3 regions of the Mesorhizobium sp. SEMIA396 genome follow, and region 3 is predicted to be linked to each of the others. Evidence: predicted binding sites of a transcription regulator. Region 3 holds the regulator's gene; each other region holds the start of a gene.
The links. The regulator PhoB, encoded in region 3, activates phosphate uptake and scavenging genes when phosphate is short. The targets are predictions, from matches to a motif close to TGTCATNNANCTGTCAT.
Positions count from the first base shown of each region.

Region 1 (5,991 bases), on a different contig from region 3:
GAGTGGGATTCCATCGGCAAGAACGCATCGTCGGGCTGTGTGCGCTTCATGAACCAGGACATCATTGACCTTTACAGCCGCGTCAACGGCCCCGCCCAGGTCTTCGTGCGTCCCAACCTGTCGGCTGCCGGCAAGATCATGGCCGTGTCGAGCAGAACCGCCGAGCCGATCGACGCGGGCGTGCCGAGGGACGCGGAGATGTTGCAGTAAGTCTGCACGAATTGTGGACTGCGGCGAAGCAGCTCACCATTCGACAAACACCGACGTGCGGTCAGTACACTACCCCTCCAAGACCGAACCTTTCCGAGGGAGGATAAGCTATCTTGCTCCAAAGAGCCGGCTGCATTCCTCAATGGGATGGAGGCGGAGAGATCAGCTTCGAGTTTGCAGCAGCATCGGCATCTCCGCTGTGCTCAAATGTCAGTCCGCTCGGGCCGATCTGCAGCCGGTATCCCGACATCGCGGCAATAACCACGAGGGTGATCACCGCGAGAACCATCATAAGTTTATTCGGATCCAGCTTGCTCATCTTGTGTCACCGTCAAGGGATTCGAACCACCAGGGAGTGCGCTGAACAAACGTTTCGTCTTCGGCCATATAGTTGTGATCGAACGCTCGAATGGCCGCGCTGAGAGCCTGTGAACGGCTCACTTTGAATCTTCGCGCGCTTTTCTCGATGAGCTCGATCTCGTGTGCCGAGAGCCGAAAGGATACGATTTTCTTCGTCATGCCTGAGACCATAGACTGTGTTGGTTAATCATTTCCTAATTTCGTATTACGCCGCCGTTAGCGCTTGAGAGAGCTCGTGGATGTCCCAGGTTTGATGATACCTCAATCCAGCTCAGCTAGATTGGAACTAAAAAGGTATCTCGTCGTCCAAAGGCTTCTTGTCGTTTTCGGTCGACGCGTCCGAGAGCGGCTTTGTTGGGACAAAGATGTCATTGGCCTTAGTCGTGATCCGGTCGCCCTGGCCGGAATGGGCTACAATCACGCGACAGATAGTGACCAGCTCGTACGGGGTCCGGCTGGAGATGAACATTTCACCGTGATCACCATCCCACGTCGGAACTTGAGTCCGGGCGGTGTAGGTGCCCGCATAAAAAGCGATTCCCCATCCTTCGAGTTGTCTGAGCTGCTCGCCTACCTCCACTGCCGCCTTCAATCTTTCCGACAGCGGAAATGACAGTCGCTGATGCGGCCGTTCCCAAGGCTGAGGCATAAGCGACTCGAGCTTCGTGATGACCGCTGACAGGGCCTCGATGTTCTCTGATGTCGGCTCAGCTTCGCACGAGATCGTTCCCTCATAGCTGTCACGCACAATATTCATCAACATCATGCCGGACCTGATCCGATTTAGTACCACAAGGCTCTTTGCGTCGAGATTGTCGATGTCTTCGTGGCGGGCGCCGTTGACGATAATGTTGGCGACAAGCACGCCCAGTGCAGCAGCCAGGCTCGACAGAGTCTCCATCTGCAGCCGTGTTCCTTGCTCGGCACGCTGGACGGTACGTCTGTCGACTCGGCTCATAGCGGCCAGCTTGTCCTGGGTCATGCCGGCCGCTTCCCGCAGTTCCCTGATTTTGGCGCCGTTCGACATCGTCATTTGCTTTTCCATGTCGCTACTATCTCATTCATCGAGCGACAGTGCTACGCCATGGTAGCGACAGGCGTGCCCATCGAGAAAGTCGCTTTGCGACAGCCTCACTGTGACGCAAGATTTCAGTGCGGCTTGTGCGCGACTCAATCAGGTCGCTTTGTCTGCACGCGGATTCTACGGGGCGTTCGGATGAACCTGCTATGTGTTGGCCGGTTGCTGCAACTCAAGCTATGAGAGGCAAGGCACGATGTGGTTATGCTAGTGCCGCAGATGGGGATGGGGACGGCTATGCCAATACGCAAGGTTTGGCGCGATTGGTTTGGCGAATTTCTAGGAAGCGTCGATGTGTTGGAACTCGACAAGATCGACTTGTGTGACGCTGAGCACGCTGAAAGAAAGTCTGCAGCGCTGGCACTCTTGGCTCGGCTGCTTTCCGAAACGCAGTCGGCATTAGTTCTAGTTGATGCTGGCAGAGATTTGGCATTTCGATCGACCTGCCGCTCAGCGATCGAATGCTCGGTGCATTTGTTTCTGGCTGAGACCGAGGACGGATACATCGATCTCTTGCGATCTGACGACGAGGTCAGTCGGCGATCACGTGCCAAGAAATTCATGGCGAACGGCAGAGGAAAGCTTGCAAAAGAAGCGGAAAAGCACTTGCAAGAGTTCTTGAGGAGAAGTGCCGGGGCAAAGGGGAGGTTCCAAATTTCCGACATACAGACGCCCTTTCCCAGGCAGACCCATGTCTACCGGGAAATATCCGCTGACGCGGCGCATGTGACCTGGACCTCGCTCGTTCGACATCTCCATGAAATTCGACCTGGTTGGATTGAGCTGAAGATCGAACCGTCGATCACCGAAAGCGAACTTGAGGAGGCGGCCTCGATCCTGGCGTTCTCTTTGCTGTCAGGAATGAAGTCTCTTCTGAATCTTGTTCCAGCGTTGGAAGATAAATTCGATCTAGAGACGGTTTTCGAGGCTTACAAGAAAATATACCTGAGTGGAAAACCAAAACTCGCGTAAAAGTAGGAGGCCCGCTCTACCGTTTCCGGGAGCGGGCCTTTTGGTTGATGGTGCCATCCAGGCGGACGCGCCAAGCGCGCCCGTCCGTGCAGTGGTCGTTACTTCTTGGCCAAACCCGGCAGCGTGACCTGATAGACTAGGAACATGGTGTCGACATTGGCGCCGTCTTCGGCCTTGTAGGGCGCGCCGACCTGAAAACCGTCCTGGGCGAGGAAGTCGTTGTCGTTGGCGACGAACAGGAAGTAGTCGTCGGGCAGCTTCGCATCGAGCACGCTGACCACCGACATCGCCTCCCACTTCTCGGACAGGTTATCCTGGTCATTGGGCGCGCCATTGTGCAGGCCGAAGCGGCCGAGCTCGGCACTGTCGTTGATGTCGATGAATGGCGTCAGCTTGGCCGGTGTCACCGATGGGTCGACGACGCCTTTGGGGGCGACCGGCCTGTCAGCGCCGTCGAAGGCGCCGCCGGCGATGTCGGTCGCGGTGGATAGGTCGACGACGTTGACCTGGCGATAGAGCGAGGCGTCGCCCTTCAGGCCCTGGCCGTTGCCGCTGTCGCGCGCCAGCATCAGGAAGCTCTTGTCGGAGAGTGCCACGATCTCGCTCTGCGCGGCGACCTTGGTCTTGCCCTTGGCATCCTTGAACACCGGCAGCGGCACGACATATTCGTGCGCCAATTTGAGATGGGCGAGGTCGGACGTGTCATAGACCAGCGCCCTGGTGTTCTGGCGGGTCGAGCCGGAATCGCCGCCGTCCTGCCTGGCCGCCGACTGCAGCACGGCGATCAGGAACTTGCCGTCGGGCGTCATCGCCATGCCTTCGAGGCCTTGATTGTTCTGGCGGCCGGTGTCGGGATCCTTCGGATCGGGCTCGGCGGCACCGGGTCCCGGATTGTCCGAGGCGAAGTTCGGCGTGCCGTGGCGCATCGGCACCAGCGCAGCCGGTGGCTGGGTTGCCGACAGCAGATGCCCGTCGGCGGAAAACCGATAGATGTTCGGGCCGTATTCGTCGGAGATGAACATCGAACCATCGGGCAGTCGCACGATCGCCTCGTTGTCGAGCGCCAGCTTGCCATTGTCGGCTTGCGGCAGGATCGGCATGTCGCCGCTTGCCGCGCGCACGCCGTTGAGCGGATCCAGGCCTGTGGCATCAGCCCCCTTGTCGTCGGTGAGAAGCATGGTGTCGGCGAGCGTTGCCTTGACGCCGGTCTGCTGCTGGCCGGCAGCAGGTGCCGCACCTGGTGCCACCGGGGTAAACTCGATGGCGACGGTGTTGAGGCGCGGCCGGTAGTCGGTGGTACCGACGACATTGTAGCCGCGATCCGGCAGCAGCCAGAGCGAACCTTTGTAGCCGGCGGCCTCATGCGTCCAGCCTGATGTGTCGATCGACATGCCCGAGCCCGAACCAAACGTCTCGCCGAACTTGTCGCGCTGAGCGGCCGGGATGCGGCCGACGCCGACCAGCCCTTTGTTGACAAAGCTCGTGCCGCCGACGGTCGCGGTGCTGTCGGCGAGCGCCGGCGTCAAGGCGGTGAACAAGGCCAGCGCGACGCCGAGCGACGCGGTTCGATACAGGTGTTTCATGGATAATCCTCTTTGTGACGGATGTGCCGGAGCGGCCGCGGGACGAAAAACTGAAAGAGGTGCGACATCGATGATGCCGCGCAAGCCTCCCCGAAACGCGGTCTACGGCGCGAACATGATGCTTGCGTGACAGCGCGCAGTGCATGCCGGCGGTCGACGAAAAACGATGCGCGCGCGGCACTGGACACTTATGTCCAGTGCATATATGATCCAGCCTTCGGACTAACCGTGGAGGGGAAGCCTTGAAGTCGCACTACCGCGCAGTCGTCATCGGGGGTGGCGTGGTCGGGGCCTCGGTGCTCTACCACCTGACGCGATTTGGCTGGAGCGATGTGGCGCTGATCGAGCGCGCCGAACTGACAGCCGGTTCGACCTGGCACGCGGCGGCAGGCTTCCATGCGCTCAACGCCGACCCCAACGTGGCGGCGCTGCAGGACTACACCATCAATCTCTACCGCGAGATCGCGGCCGAATCCGGCTGGGATATCGGCCTGCACATGACGGGCGGCGTCAACATCGCCAGCGATCCCGCGCGCTGGGAGTGGCTGAAATCGGCCTGGGCGGTGTTTCAGTCGGTCGGCATCGAGACCGCGCGCCTTGTCACGCCCGACGAGATCAAGGCGATCTGCCCGATCGTCGACGTCACCGGCGTGCTAGGCGGCCTGCATGATTCCAACGAGGGGCACCTCGACCCGTACGGCACGACGCACGCCTATGCCGGCGCTGCAAAAAAGCGCGGCGCCGACATCATCCTGCGCAACCGGGTGGTCGAGTTGAAGCCGCGCGCCGACGGTCGCTGGGATGTCGTCACGGAGCAGGGCACCATTATCGCCGAGCATGTCGTCAATGCCGGCGGGCTGTGGGCAAAGCAGCTCGGCCGCATGGCCGGCATCGACCTGCCGGTGACGCCGATGGAGCACCATTATTTCATCACTGAGGACATTCCCGAGATCGCGGCGCTGGACAGGGAAATCGGCATCGCCGTCGATCTCGACGGCTTTTCGTATCTCAGGCAGGAGCGCAAGGGCGTGCTGCTCGGCGTTTACGAGCAGAACCCGAAGCACTGGAACATGGATGGCGCGCCGTGGGACTACGGCATCGAGCTGATCCCGGAAGACATCGACCGCATCAGCCCCGAACTCGCCAAGGCGCATGAGCGCTTTCCTTGCCTGGCGACGGCCGGCATCCGCAAATGGGTCAACGGCGCCTTCACCTTCACGCCGGACGGCAATCCGATTGTCGGGCCGGTGCGCGGGCTGAGGAACTACTGGGTTGCCTGCGGCGTCATGGCCGGCTTCAGCCAGGGCGGCGGCGTCGGCAAGTCGCTGGCCGAGTGGATGATTTTCGGCGAACCGCAGGCCGACATCTTCGGCATGGACATCGCTCGCTACGGCGCCTTCGCCGCCAACCGGGAATATCTCAGGCAGACGACGCGCCAGTTCTATTCGCGCCGCTTCGTGATGACCTTTCCCAATGAACGACTGCCCGCCGGCCGGCCGCTGAAACGTCCGGGTGCCTATGACGGCATGAGCGCGGCGGGATGCGAATGGACGGCTTCCTGGGGACTGGAAATCCCGGCCTATTTCGCGCCGATGGAATTTGCCGAGAACACGACGCTGCGGCGCTCCAACGCCTTCGACATCGTCGGCGACGAGGCGCTGCAGGTGCGGCGCGCCGCCGGTCTCGTCGATATCTCGGCCTATTCGCGCTATGCGGTGGCGGGGCCAGGTGCGGAAGCCTGGCTCGACCGGCTGCTCGCCTGCAGGCTGCCGAAGCCGGGGCGGGCCG
Region 1 covers NZ_JANIFC010000001.1:916,694-922,684, forward strand. The annotation lists gene NP503_RS04505 (L,D-transpeptidase) at 1-210, shown strand, start outside; gene NP503_RS04510 (hypothetical protein) at 350-529, opposite strand; gene NP503_RS04515 (hypothetical protein) at 526-729, opposite strand; gene NP503_RS04520 (helix-turn-helix transcriptional regulator) at 857-1,603, opposite strand; gene NP503_RS04525 (hypothetical protein) at 1,886-2,620, shown strand; gene NP503_RS04530 (esterase-like activity of phytase family protein) at 2,719-4,203, opposite strand; gene NP503_RS04535 (FAD-dependent oxidoreductase) at 4,446-5,991, shown strand, end outside.
Region 1: the regulator PhoB is predicted to act here: its motif matches at 4,319-4,335, upstream of NP503_RS04530 (esterase-like activity of phytase family protein).

Region 2 (5,991 bases), on a different contig from region 3:
CACTCAGCTCTTGCGCACGGCGCGTGAGGCTTCCGACTACCTCCTCAACAGCTGGCCCGGCAAGCGCAGCCCCAAGCATCGCGCGGCCCTGCAGGCCTGCCATGACGCACTCGCCGGCGACAAGCCGGCGATGAACGCCAGGCGTGCCTTCATCGCGGCAGCACGCGAAGTGGACGTGTTCGTCAGCGACAAGGCGCCCGCCTGACACAAGCCGACATTTGGGGCGGCAATCTGGATTGAGGCACGGCCCGCATCTGCGGGCCGTTTGCCGTCACTTTGCCGTTTCGGTTTCGGCTTCAGTCTCGTCTTCGGGCTTCGAACGTTCCCTCGCTGCAACCTTTGCTGCCAGCTTCTCGGCCTTCTTGGCCGCCTTCTGGCGGTCGCGTTCCTTGCGTTCCTGATCGTAGTTTGGTGGTCGCGCCATATTGGCTCCTTTTCACTGCCTCGCGGCTCTGGTCCTGCCTAGGAGCATTAGCCGTCAAACACAACAGCTGAAGCGATAGTGCGTCGATGATGGCCAGGCTTGCAAGATGCGCGTCGCAATGAAGGGGCCAGGTCCATCATTGCGGCGGCCAATACCTATCGCCATCGATTTGCCGATCAGATGCCGCTTCGGTCAATCACCAGATCTGCAGCACCAAAACGGTCCTTTGCCGTCAGCTGCTGGTGCCAGTAGGGATAGAGCAAGGGCGGCCGGCTGACCGCATCGAGGCGCTCGCGCTCCTCGCCGGAAAGCACCAGGCTTGCCGCCGCGATGTTGTCCCGGAACTGCGTTTCCGTCCTGCCGCCGATCACCAGCGAACTGACGGCCGGCCGGCCAAGCAGCCAGGCCAGCGCCACCTGCGCTGCCGACACGCCGCGCTGCGCGCCGATCTCGACAAGCACGTCGACGATCCGCCACAGCCGGTCCTCGTCGCGGATCGGCGGTTCGGACCAGCCCGCGAGTTGGCGGGCGGTGGGGCTGTCGCGGCGGTATTTGCCGGACAGCAATCCGCCGGCAAGCGGGCTCCAGACCAGGACGCCTAACCCCTGGTCGACGGAAATCGGCAGCAACTCGTACTCCGCCTCGCGCGCTTCCAGCGTGTAATGGATCTGCTGCGTGACGAAGCGCGGCTGGTGGCGGCTGTCGCTGATGCCGAGCGCCTTCATCACCTGCCAGCCGGAATAGTTGGAGCAGCCGACATAGCGGATCTTGCCCTGGGCAACCAGCGTGTCGAGCGCGCCGATGGTTTCCTCCAGCGGTGTCACGCCATCCCATTCGTGCAGGAAATAGATGTCGATGACGTCTGTCCTGAGCCGCTTCAGGCTCTTCTCGCATTCGCGGATCAGGTGATGGCGCGACAAGCCTTCATCGTTTGGGCCTTTGCCGATCCGCATCCGTGCCTTGGAGGCGATCAGCACGTCGCCCTTGCGCTTGCCGCCGAGCGCTTCGCCGATGATTTCTTCGGAAATGCCATTCGAATAGACGTTGGCGGTGTCGATGACATTGATGCCGGCGTCGATGCAGAGATCGATCATCCGGCGCGCCTCGTCGAGATCGGTCTTGCCGACCGCCGAAAATGCGCCGGCGCCGCCGAACGTCATGGTCCCCATGGTCAGCGTCGAAACTTTCAGGCCGGAACGGCCGAGGGTGCGGTATTCCATGTCGATCCTCGCGATTGCGTTGGGGAAGGGGCTGGGGAGGGCGCCCGAATGTGGCCGCTATTTGTAGGACAATTTGCGCGACTTGTCGCCATGCCAGGACGCCGGATCGATCATGCCTGGCGGGATTGGCAGCGGCGGCGATCACGCTCGGGCTGCAATAAAACCGTCATTGCAGGCCTATATTGAAGTCGGCTCAGGCGTTGCCGTTCCGGGCTGTAAGCCGGAGTTTGGGGCGCCGGACGTGGATCGACAGAGCTTGCAAGTGGAGCAGCCGATAATGACCGAGCTAAAACAGAATTCTCCGGCCAGGGATTGGCTTGAAGCCGAGCTCGCCGACACGCTCGACGAAGACTATGAGCTCGAAATGTCGGAGCCGGCGCTGTCGATGGAGATCGCCAAGATCTACAAGAACTCGCATCCGCCTTCGATCGATCGCATGCAGTATTTTCGCGACCTGATCACCCTGCAGTCCGAATTGATCAAGCTGCAGTCCTGGGTCGCCTACCACAAGAAGAAGCTGGTGGTGATCTTCGAGGGACGCGATTCGGCCGGCAAGGGCGGTGTCATCAAGCGCATCACCCAGCGGCTCAATCCGCGCATCTGCCGCGTCGTGGCACTGCCGGCGCCGACCGAGCGCGAAAAGTCGCAATGGTATTTCCAGCGCTATGTCCCGCATCTGCCGGCCGGCGGCGAGATCGTGCTGTTCGACCGCTCATGGTACAACCGCTCGGGCGTCGAGCGGGTGATGGGCTTTGCCCAGCCCGATCAGGTCGAAGAATTCTTTCACGACGTGCCGGAGTTCGAGCGCATGCTGGTCCGCTCGGGCATCACCGTGGTCAAATACTGGTTCTCGATCACCGACGAGGAACAGCAGATGCGCTTCCTGATGCGCATCCATGATCCAATGAAGCAGTGGAAACTGTCGCCGATGGATCTGCAGTCGCGTGTGCGCTGGGAGCAGTACACCAAGGCCAAGGAAGAGACCTTCGCCCGCACCAACATCCCGGAAGCGCCTTGGTTCATCGTCGAGGGCAACGACAAGAAGCGCGCGCGGCTGAACTGCATCGACCATCTGCTCAAGCAGCTGCCTTACGAGGAAGTGCCGCACGAGGAGATCACTTTGCCGGAGCGCGTCTTCAACCCCGAATACGAGCGCCAGGTGCTGCCGCGCGAGCTCTACGTGCCGGAGAAGTATTGATGGATCGCTCCCTTCTCCCCGTATAGTGACGGGGAGAAAAAGCTGTAACTACGCCCGCTTGATGGTGACGTGCGTGGCAAGCGGCGTCGCCACCTGCTCGCTGCAGATATAGCCCAGCTTGAGCATATCGAGGCCGGCGAAAAGGTTCTCGCCCGAGCCGAGCAGCACCGGCGCGATCGCCAGATGCATCTCGTCGATCAGTTTTTCCTGCAGATATTGCCGGATGGTGGCGACGCCGCCGCCGACCCGCACGTCCTTGCCGCCAGCGGCAGCCTTAGCCTGTTCAAGAGCTGAATGGATACCGTCAGTGACGAAGTGGAAAGTCGTGCCGCCCTCCATCGTGATCGGTTCCCGCTTGTGATGGGTGAGCACGAAAACCGGCACATGATAGGGCGGGTTGTCGCCCCACCAGCCCTTCCAGCTGTCGTCAGGCCACTCGCCGCGGATCGGCCCGAACATGTTGCGGCCGAGGATCCAGGCGCCGACATTCTCGAAGCTGCGCGCCGCGAACGCCTCGTTGACGTCGGTGGTGCCGCCATCTTGTCCGAGCACCTTCTCGCGGAAGGTGCAGGTGTCGACAAACCACTTGTGCAAGGATTCCCCACCGACGCCGAGAGGATTTTGCAGATCCTGATCGGGACCGGCGCCATAGCCGTCGAGCGACAGGGTGAAAGCGTTGACGCGAAGTTTGGACATGCGAGCCTCCTCGATAACCGGTTGTATTTTGCAAGCAGTTGTTTTGTAGCAAACTGATTGTGAATTGCAAGCGGTATTTTAGAGAACTTTGCCGCACCGCACGTGCAGAGCAGAAAGATCCGGCAGTCTCGACGCGAGCAAATGTTCCGTTGCCATGCAATTGCTTGTGACGAGAGAAATATCGCGGTTCCTTCCTTGCGACGCGAACAGGATGCAGCCGCAAGTGTCAGCCAAAACTATCGGCGCTGCGACGCTTCGAGCATACGTTCGACAGCAAGACGCAGTGGCGGCAGGCTGTCGGTCACCACCGGCCATACTATCGCACCGGAGGTTTTGTGATATTCGTGACGCAAAACGTTGCCTATCCCACGAACTTGTTTCCATGGAATCTCGGGAGCAAGTGCTGCCAAATCATCTGGAATGTGCCGGGCAGCTTCGGAAATGATTTCGATCCCGCGCTCGATGCCATGTCGGAGCAGCCAGTCGCTATTAAAGTCATCCAACGTCTTGCCCGCGGCGGCAGCAGAGATGCCGTCCAGGGCCTCCATGATTTCGGCTAGAATCGGTTCGATCCGGCGCACTGCCATCAAAATATGCGCACAGCAGATTGTTCGATGTCGGCCTTCAACATGGGATTGAGGCTGTCGCGGGTGGTGATATCGATCTCCGCTGACATCTTCTCCTCAAGAAATTGCTTGATGCCGACCAGATCAATCAGCGAAAAGCGTCTTGCAGGATCATAATCGATGAAGAGGTCGAGATCGCTGTCAGGTCCTGCGTCGCCCCGTAAAATCGATCCGAACAGATAAAGCGAAGTCGCGCCCATGCCTTTGATGGCATCTGCATTTCTCTGCAACCGCTTTATCACCTCATTCCTGCTCATGAATTCATTCTAGCGGATTGCGTTAAAATTCCAAAGCGACCTAGCGGCCTCCCTTCAGCATCTCCGCCACTTCGGGTGCGAAATAGGTCAGGATGCCGTCGCACCCGGCGCGCTTGAAGGCGAGCAGCGATTCCAGCATTGCCTTCTCGCCGTCGATCCAGCCATTGGCGCCTGCCGCCTTGATCATCGAATATTCGCCCGACACCTGGTAGGCGAAGGTCGGCATCTGGAACTCGTCCTTCAGCCGCCGGATGATGTCGAGATAGGGCAGGCCGGGCTTGACCATCAGCATGTCGGCGCCCTCGGCGATGTCCTGTTCGGCCTCCCTCACCGCCTCGTCGGAATTGGCATGGTCGATGTAATAGGTCTTCTTGTCGCCCTTGAGCAGACCGGCGGTGCCCACCGCCTCGCGATAGGGACCGTAGAAGGCCGAGGCGAATTTGGTCGCATAGGACATGATCGCGACGTCCTGAAAACCATTGGCGTCAAGCGCGTCCCGGATGGCGCCGATGCGGCCGTCCATCATGTCGGACGGCGCGATGATGTCGGCGCCGGCGGCCGCCTGGATGACGGCAGCGGCGGTCACCTGTTCCACCGTCTCATCATTGACGATGATGCCGTCGCGCAGGATGCCGTCATGGCCGTGGCTGGTGAATGGGTCGAGCGCGGCGTCGGTGATGATGCCGATCTGCGGCACCGCATCCTTGATCGCACGGGTGGCGCGGTTGATGACATTGTCGGGATCGAGGATATGCGAGCCGGTCTGGTCGCGCAGCGAGATGTCCACATTGGGGAAGGTGGCGAGTGCCGGAATGCCGAGTTTCGCCGCGCGCTCGGCCTCCTTGACGGCGAGATCGATCGACAGGCGGAAGACGCCGGGCATGGCGGCGATCGGCTCGCGGACACCCTTGCCCTCGACGACGAAGATCGGCCAGATCAGGTCGTCGACCGTGAGCCGGTTCTCCTGCACGAGACGGCGCGACCAGTCGGCCTTGCGCATGCGGCGCAGACGGCGGCTGCCGGTGATCTCGTCGACGCCGCGCGCGCCGGCGGGCTTTGCGGGGGTGAATTTGTTCATCGCTAAATACTCTCGTTCGGGCAGGCTTTTACCACGAGCTCCCGCTGCTGACCAATGCGGCACGATTGTGCCAGCGATCCGGTCGAAGTCTATTCGGGTTGCCCATTGCCTGACAGAATCTGTGCTGCGCCCCTGATGGCGACACGGAAAGCCTCGTCGAAGCCGACACCGCGCACCTGCCAGATGTAGGTCTTGCCGGCCGCGGCCAGCCGCCAGTCGGCGATCCAGCCCAGTTCCTTGTCGCTCCAGACGAGACTGCCGGAAAGCGCCTGGTCGGCGCCGGTCTTCTTCGCCAGTGTGTCGAGCTTCGTCATCTCGGCATTGCGAAGCGCCTGATCGTCCAATCCGGCCCGCGACAGCTGCGCCGCCGTGGGAAAAGCCACCTGCATGGCCAGCGGTACGGCGGCATTGCCGAACGATTCGCGCATCGGCATGCCACGGTCGTCGTCGGCATCGAGCGCATAATGCATTGTTCCGCGCTCGGTCGTCAAA
Region 2 covers NZ_JANIFC010000002.1:740,824-746,814, forward strand. The annotation lists gene NP503_RS08535 (DUF982 domain-containing protein) at 1-205, shown strand, start outside; gene NP503_RS08540 (hypothetical protein) at 272-424, opposite strand; gene NP503_RS08545 (aldo/keto reductase) at 601-1,644, opposite strand; gene ppk2 (polyphosphate kinase 2) at 1,922-2,842, shown strand; gene NP503_RS08555 (dihydrofolate reductase family protein) at 2,891-3,538, opposite strand; gene NP503_RS08560 (DUF86 domain-containing protein) at 3,775-4,125, opposite strand; gene NP503_RS08565 (nucleotidyltransferase family protein) at 4,125-4,421, opposite strand; gene hemB (porphobilinogen synthase) at 4,462-5,499, opposite strand; gene NP503_RS08575 (DUF2066 domain-containing protein) at 5,589-5,991, opposite strand, start outside.
Region 2: the regulator PhoB is predicted to act here: its motif matches at 1,798-1,814, upstream of ppk2 (polyphosphate kinase 2).

Region 3 (5,991 bases):
ATGGTGATCCATCGCGTGTTGATGCCGGCGAGATTGGCCGCCTCGGGATTGCCGCCGATGGCGAACACATAGCGGCCGAAACGGGTGCGGTTGGTGATGAAGGTCATGACCAGCCCGACGGCGACAGCCATCAGCACCGGTATCGCGATACCGTGGGCGATGAACAGGCCGCCTTCGGGAACGGTGATGTTGTTGGCGGCCGCATATCTGTTCACGATGCCGATCGGCCAGGGGTAGGAGTTGGCGAGCCAGACCGCACCCATGATGGCGCCGCAGGTGACGACTCCAAGCAGCGCCTCGGCCCAGATCGGACGTAGCGGAAACCGGAAACGCTTGCGCTGCACCCGCCCGTTGAACAGCCCAAACACCACGGCGAGGCAGGCGACGATCCCAACGACCCAGCTCCAGGTCGCGCCGATCGATCCCGCCGGCCCACCGCCCATCAGCTGAAAAGTGGCGTTAAGCGGCGCCACGGTCTGGCCTGAAGTGACCCACCAGGCGGCACCGCGCCAGACCAGCAGGCCGCCCAGCGTCACGATAAAGGCGGGCACTTCGAGATAGGCGATGACGAAGCCTTGAAAAGCGCCGATCAACAGGCCGAGCGCCAGGCCGATGACCAGTGCCAGGACCCAGATCCACGGGTTGCCGAGTTCGAGCCCGACAAAGCGCACCAGGAAATGCACCTGGGCAAATCCCATCACCATGCCGATCAGGCCCTCGGCGGAACCGACCGACAGGTCGATGTTGCGCATGACGATGACCAGCACCATGCCGCAGGCCATGATGGCAACCGCGGATGTCTGCACCGACAGGTTCCACAGATTGCGCGGCGTGAGAAAGGTGCGGCTGTCGAAATCGAGCGGATTGACGCCAAGGCGCAGGCTGGAAATGACATGCAGCCCAATCCAGATAACCAGCAGCGCGCCGATCATGCCGAGCATGCGGGTGTCGATCTCGGTCGCCTTCAGGAACCGGGCGACGGCGCCGAGTTCCGACGCGCGCGCCGTATCGGTCTGCGGGTTTGACGTCGTATCGGTCATGGTTTCCTCCCACCGGCTGGCCGTCTGACGCGCATGCCGGAGCCCAGCCTAGAAGCTATCCGCATGATGCGGAAACAGAATTCTTTGAGAAAACGCCGCGGCTTTTGGGCCGCGGCGTTCAGATATTGCAAAGTGGTACGGATCAGTTGCAGGCCGCCACGGTGCCGGCGGCGACACCCGCGCAGACTTCGTCCTTCTTGATCCAGCCGGCGTCGATGACGACGTTGAGATTGTCCTTGGTGATGGCAACCGGGGTCAGGAACAGCGACTTGACGGTGTTGCCGCCCGGCGTCGTGAAGTCCTTGGCGCCGGCGATGTCGCTCGTCTTCTTGCCGTCGGCCAGTTGCGAGGCGATCTCGGCGGCATTCTTGCCGAGCTCCCGCGCGTCCTTCCACACCGACACGGTTTGCGTGCCGAGGGCGATGCGGTTCAGCGCGGCGTGGTCGCCGTCCTGACCCGAGACCGGCACGGTGCCGGCCAAGCCTTGAGCCGTCAGCGCCGCGACGACGCCACCGGCAGTGCCGTCATTGGCCGCGACCACCGCGTCGACCTTGTTGTCGTTGGCGGTCAGGAACTGCTCCATGTTCTTCTGGGCGTTGGCGGGCAGCCAGCCATCCGTGTAGGCTTCGCCGACATTCTTGATCTTGCCGCTGTCGATGGCTTCCTTGAGCACTTCCATCGAGCCCGAGAACAGGAAGTCGGCATTGGGATCGGCACCGGAGCCCTTGATGAAGACGTAGTTGCCTTCCGGCTTGACCTTGAACACTTCGCGGGCCTGCATGCGGCCGACTTCCTTGTTGTCGAAGGTCAGATAGAAGACGTCCTTGTTCTCGATCAGCCGGTCATAGCCGACGACCGGAATGCCTTCGTCCAGCGCCTTCTGCACGGCCGGGCCGATGGCCGAAGCGTCCTGCGCCAGGATGATCAGGGAATTAGCGCCCTGCGAGATCAGGCTTTCGACATCGGTAAGCTGCTTGCCGGGATTGGACTGCGCATCGGCGGAGATGTACTTGTCGCCGGCGGCCTCGATCGCCGTCTTCATGGCGGCCTCGTCGGTCTTCCAGCGTTCTTCCTGGAAGTTGGACCACGAAACGCCGACAACCTTGTCCTTCGCCTGCGCGACAGACGCGAGCGTCAGCGACATGGCGGCACCCGCCAGGATGGCGGCCGTGAATCTTTTCATATTATCCTCCCTGCGCCGCGTATGGCGCGACCAAACTGACCCGAGGGCCGGCACAGAGGCTCTATTTTTTCGAGCCTCGAAAAAATACTGGGCCAACGCCCGAACGCTGTCAACATCGATTCTGATGGATTTTGATGTCATTTCGAGTTTTTTTCGAGTCTCGGAATAAATAAATGACACGGCATGCAGCTTCTGCCAGTATTTACCGGCGTCACCGACAGCGTTCCAGGGGCAGGAGGAACCGCGGCGACCGGGAGGATATGAAAGAACATGTCGGTCGGAATCCGCCACGACGATCTGCGCCGCCGCAACCGCGCCATGGTGATCGCGGCAGTGCGCCGCGCCGGACAGCCGTCACGAACCGAGATCGCCGCGACCACAAGCCTCAGCCATTCGACCATCTCGGCGATTTCATCCGACCTGATCGTCGAAGGCATCCTGACCGAAAGCAAGCCGAGCGAGGCCGGCTCGCTCAAACGCGGCCGGCCGCAGGTCGGCCTCAGTCTCAATCCGGAAGCGGCCGCGGTAATGACCGTGGTGCTGTCGCTGAACTTCCTCTCCGTCGCCGTCATCGACTATGCCGGCCAGGTGATATCCGAGGAACAGCGCCGGCTGGACACGCTGACGATGTCGCGCGAGTCGCTGATCGGGGAATGCACGGCCATCGTGCGGCGCCGCCTGGCAGATCCCGACCTGGACGTGCGCAGCATCGCCCGCATCGCGCTGGCCATCCAGGGCATCACCGACACCCGTGCCCGCGCCATGCTGTGGTCGCCGATCACGCCGCACACCGACATCGCCTTCGCTGACATATTCGAAGACGAGTTCGGCATCCCTGCCATAATGGAGAACGACTGCAACATGATGGCGGTGGCGCTGCGCTGGCGCGACCCCGATCGTTACCGCGACGATTTCATCGCTATCCTTTTGTCGCACGGCATCGGCATGGGACTGGTGCTGAAGGGCGAATTGTTCACCGGCACCCATTCTTCGGGCGGCGAATTCGGCCACATGATCCATCGGCCGAACGGCGCGCTATGTCGCTGCGGACGGCGCGGCTGCGTCGAAGCCTATGCGGGCAATTACGCCATCTGGCGCAACGCCAGGCAGATGGGCGAGGATGCAGAACCCGTCGCCGATGTCAGCGACGCCGACATGCGCGCCCTGGCTGCCGCGGCCCGCGAAGGTGACGGACCCGAACGGGAAGCCTATCGCAAGGCCGGCGAAGCGCTCGGCTACGGCCTCGGCAGCCTGTTCGCGCTGATCGATCCGGCGCCGGTCGCCATGGTCGGTGTCAGCGCCGCCGCCTTCGACCTGATCGAGCCGGCATTGCGGCAAGCGATTGCCCAGACCGCCGGCGGCCAGCATTCCAAATCGATTTCCTTCGACACCGAGCCGAACGAACTGCCGCTGATCCGCGAAGGCTGCGCCATGCGGGCGCTGATCTTCGTCGATCAGGAGATTTTTGCGCCGGGCGTGCAGGCGAGATCCGGTTTCGGCGGCAAGAACGTGGCGTGAGTTCAAACGAGGGAGTTCAGTCCTCTCGGATGGCGTATCCGGCCCCACGGATCGTGCGGATGACATCAGGCATACGGCCATTGTTGACCGCCTTGCGCAGCCGGCCGACATGCACGTCGACCGTGCGCTCGTCGATGTAGATCGTCTCGCCCCAGACATTGTCGAGCAGCTGGCTGCGCGAGAACACGCGGCCTGGATGGCGCATCATGAATTCGAGCAGGCGGAATTCCGTCGGCCCAAGCCGGATCTCGCTCTTCTTGCGATAGACACGGTGCGACTCGCGATCGAGCACGATATCGCCGACCTTTAGCACGCTGGACAGCACTTCCGGCTTGGCCCGGCGCAGCAGCGCCTTGACCCTGGCCATGAACTCCGGCGTCGAGAAGGGCTTGACCAGATAGTCGTCGGCGCCGGTCGACAGGCCGCGCACGCGGTCGCTTTCCTCGCCTCGCGCGGTCAGCATGATGATCGGCAGCCGCTCGGTCTCGGGACGCATTCGCAGGCGCCGGCAGAGTTCGATGCCCGAAACCGCAGGCACCATCCAGTCGAGCACCAGAAGATCGGGAACGTTCTCCTGCAGCCGGATTTCGGCCTCATCGCCGCGCGTCACCACCTCGACCTGGTAACCTTCGGATTCAAGATTGTAGCGGAGCAGCACGCCTAGCGGCTCCTCATCCTCCACCACCATGATGCGTGGTGCGATCATCGGCTGGTCACCCTTGTTATGCCGCTGGCGCGGACATTGCCGTCTCGTCCTGCTTCGGACGATTGGCTGGCAGCTGCGTGCCGGTCAAAACATAGTAGGCATTTTCGGCGATGTTGGTCACGTGGTCGCCGATCCGCTCGAGGTTCTTGGCGCAAAACAACAGGTGCGTGCACGCCGTGATGTTGCGGGGATCTTCCATCATGTAGGTCAGCAGCTCGCGGAACACCGAGGTGTATTTGACGTCGATGCGTTCATCATTGTTTCTGAGCGTGGCAAGCGCTGCCGCGTCAGCGGCGGCATACTCGTCGACGACCCCCTGCACCTGGATCAGCACCAGCTGCGCCATCGCGTCGATCGAATGCGAAAGATCGTGCGGCGTGACGCTCAGCCCGACAGTGCCGACGCGCTTGGCGATGTTCTTGGCAAGGTCGCCGATGCGCTCGAGGTCGCCGGCCATGCGGATCGAACCGACCACCGCACGCAGATCGTTGGCCATTGGCTGGCGCTTGGCGATCAGCGTGATGGCGCGATCGTCCAGCTCGCGCTGGCGGGCATCCATGATCGCATCGTCGGAAACCACGCGCTGCGCCAGCGCATTGTCCGAATTGAGCAAAGCCTTGGTCGAGCCACTGACCATCGAGCGGGCGAGATCGCCCATGTCGCGGATCAGCTGGCTGATCTGCTCCAGATCCTCATCGAAAGATGCAACGGTATGTTCACCCATGATCTTCGTCCCTCATATGCCTGAGCTCAGCCGAACCGGCCGGTGATGTAGTCCTGGGTGCGTTTGTCGTCGGGGGTGGTGAACATCTTGTCGGTGGCGCCCTCCTCGACCAGATAGCCTAGATGGAACATCGCGGTGCGCTGCGACACGCGCGCTGCCTGCTGCATCGAATGGGTGACGATGACGATCGTATAGTTCTGGCGCAGTTCGTCGATCAGTTCCTCGACGCGAGCAGTGGCGATCGGGTCGAGCGCCGAACACGGTTCGTCCATCAGGATCACCTCGGGTGACACGGCGATGGCGCGTGCAATGCACAGACGCTGTTGCTGGCCACCGGAAAGACCCGTGCCAGGTTCCTGCAAACGGTCCTTCACCTCGTTCCAGATCGCCGCCTTCTTCAAGCTCGACTCGACGATCTGATCCATGTCGGCCTTGCGCTTGGCCAATCCGTGGATGCGCGGGCCATAGGCGACGTTCTCGTAGATCGACTTGGGGAACGGATTGGGTTTCTGAAACACCATGCCGACGCGCGCCCTGAGTTCGACGACATCGATGTTCTTGTCGTAGATGTCTTCTTCGTCGAGCGTTATCTTGCCGGTTACCCGCGCGGAATCGATGGTGTCGTTCATGCGGTTGAGGCAACGCAGGAAGGTCGACTTGCCGCAGCCGGAGGGGCCGATCAGCGCCGTCACCTGATTCAGGCGGACGTCGAGATTGACATCGAACAGCGCCTGCTTCTCGCCATAGAACACGCCGACCTTGTCGCCACGCATTTTGATCACTTCGTTCGACTTGGCGTTCATCTTATCGCCCACTGCAT
Region 3 covers NZ_JANIFC010000008.1:44,060-50,050, forward strand. The annotation lists gene NP503_RS19540 (sugar ABC transporter permease) at 1-1,040, opposite strand, end outside; gene xylF (D-xylose ABC transporter substrate-binding protein) at 1,183-2,223, opposite strand; gene NP503_RS19550 (ROK family protein) at 2,494-3,741, shown strand; gene phoB (phosphate regulon transcriptional regulator PhoB) at 3,758-4,447, opposite strand; gene phoU (phosphate signaling complex protein PhoU) at 4,464-5,171, opposite strand; gene pstB (phosphate ABC transporter ATP-binding protein PstB) at 5,198-5,991, opposite strand, start outside.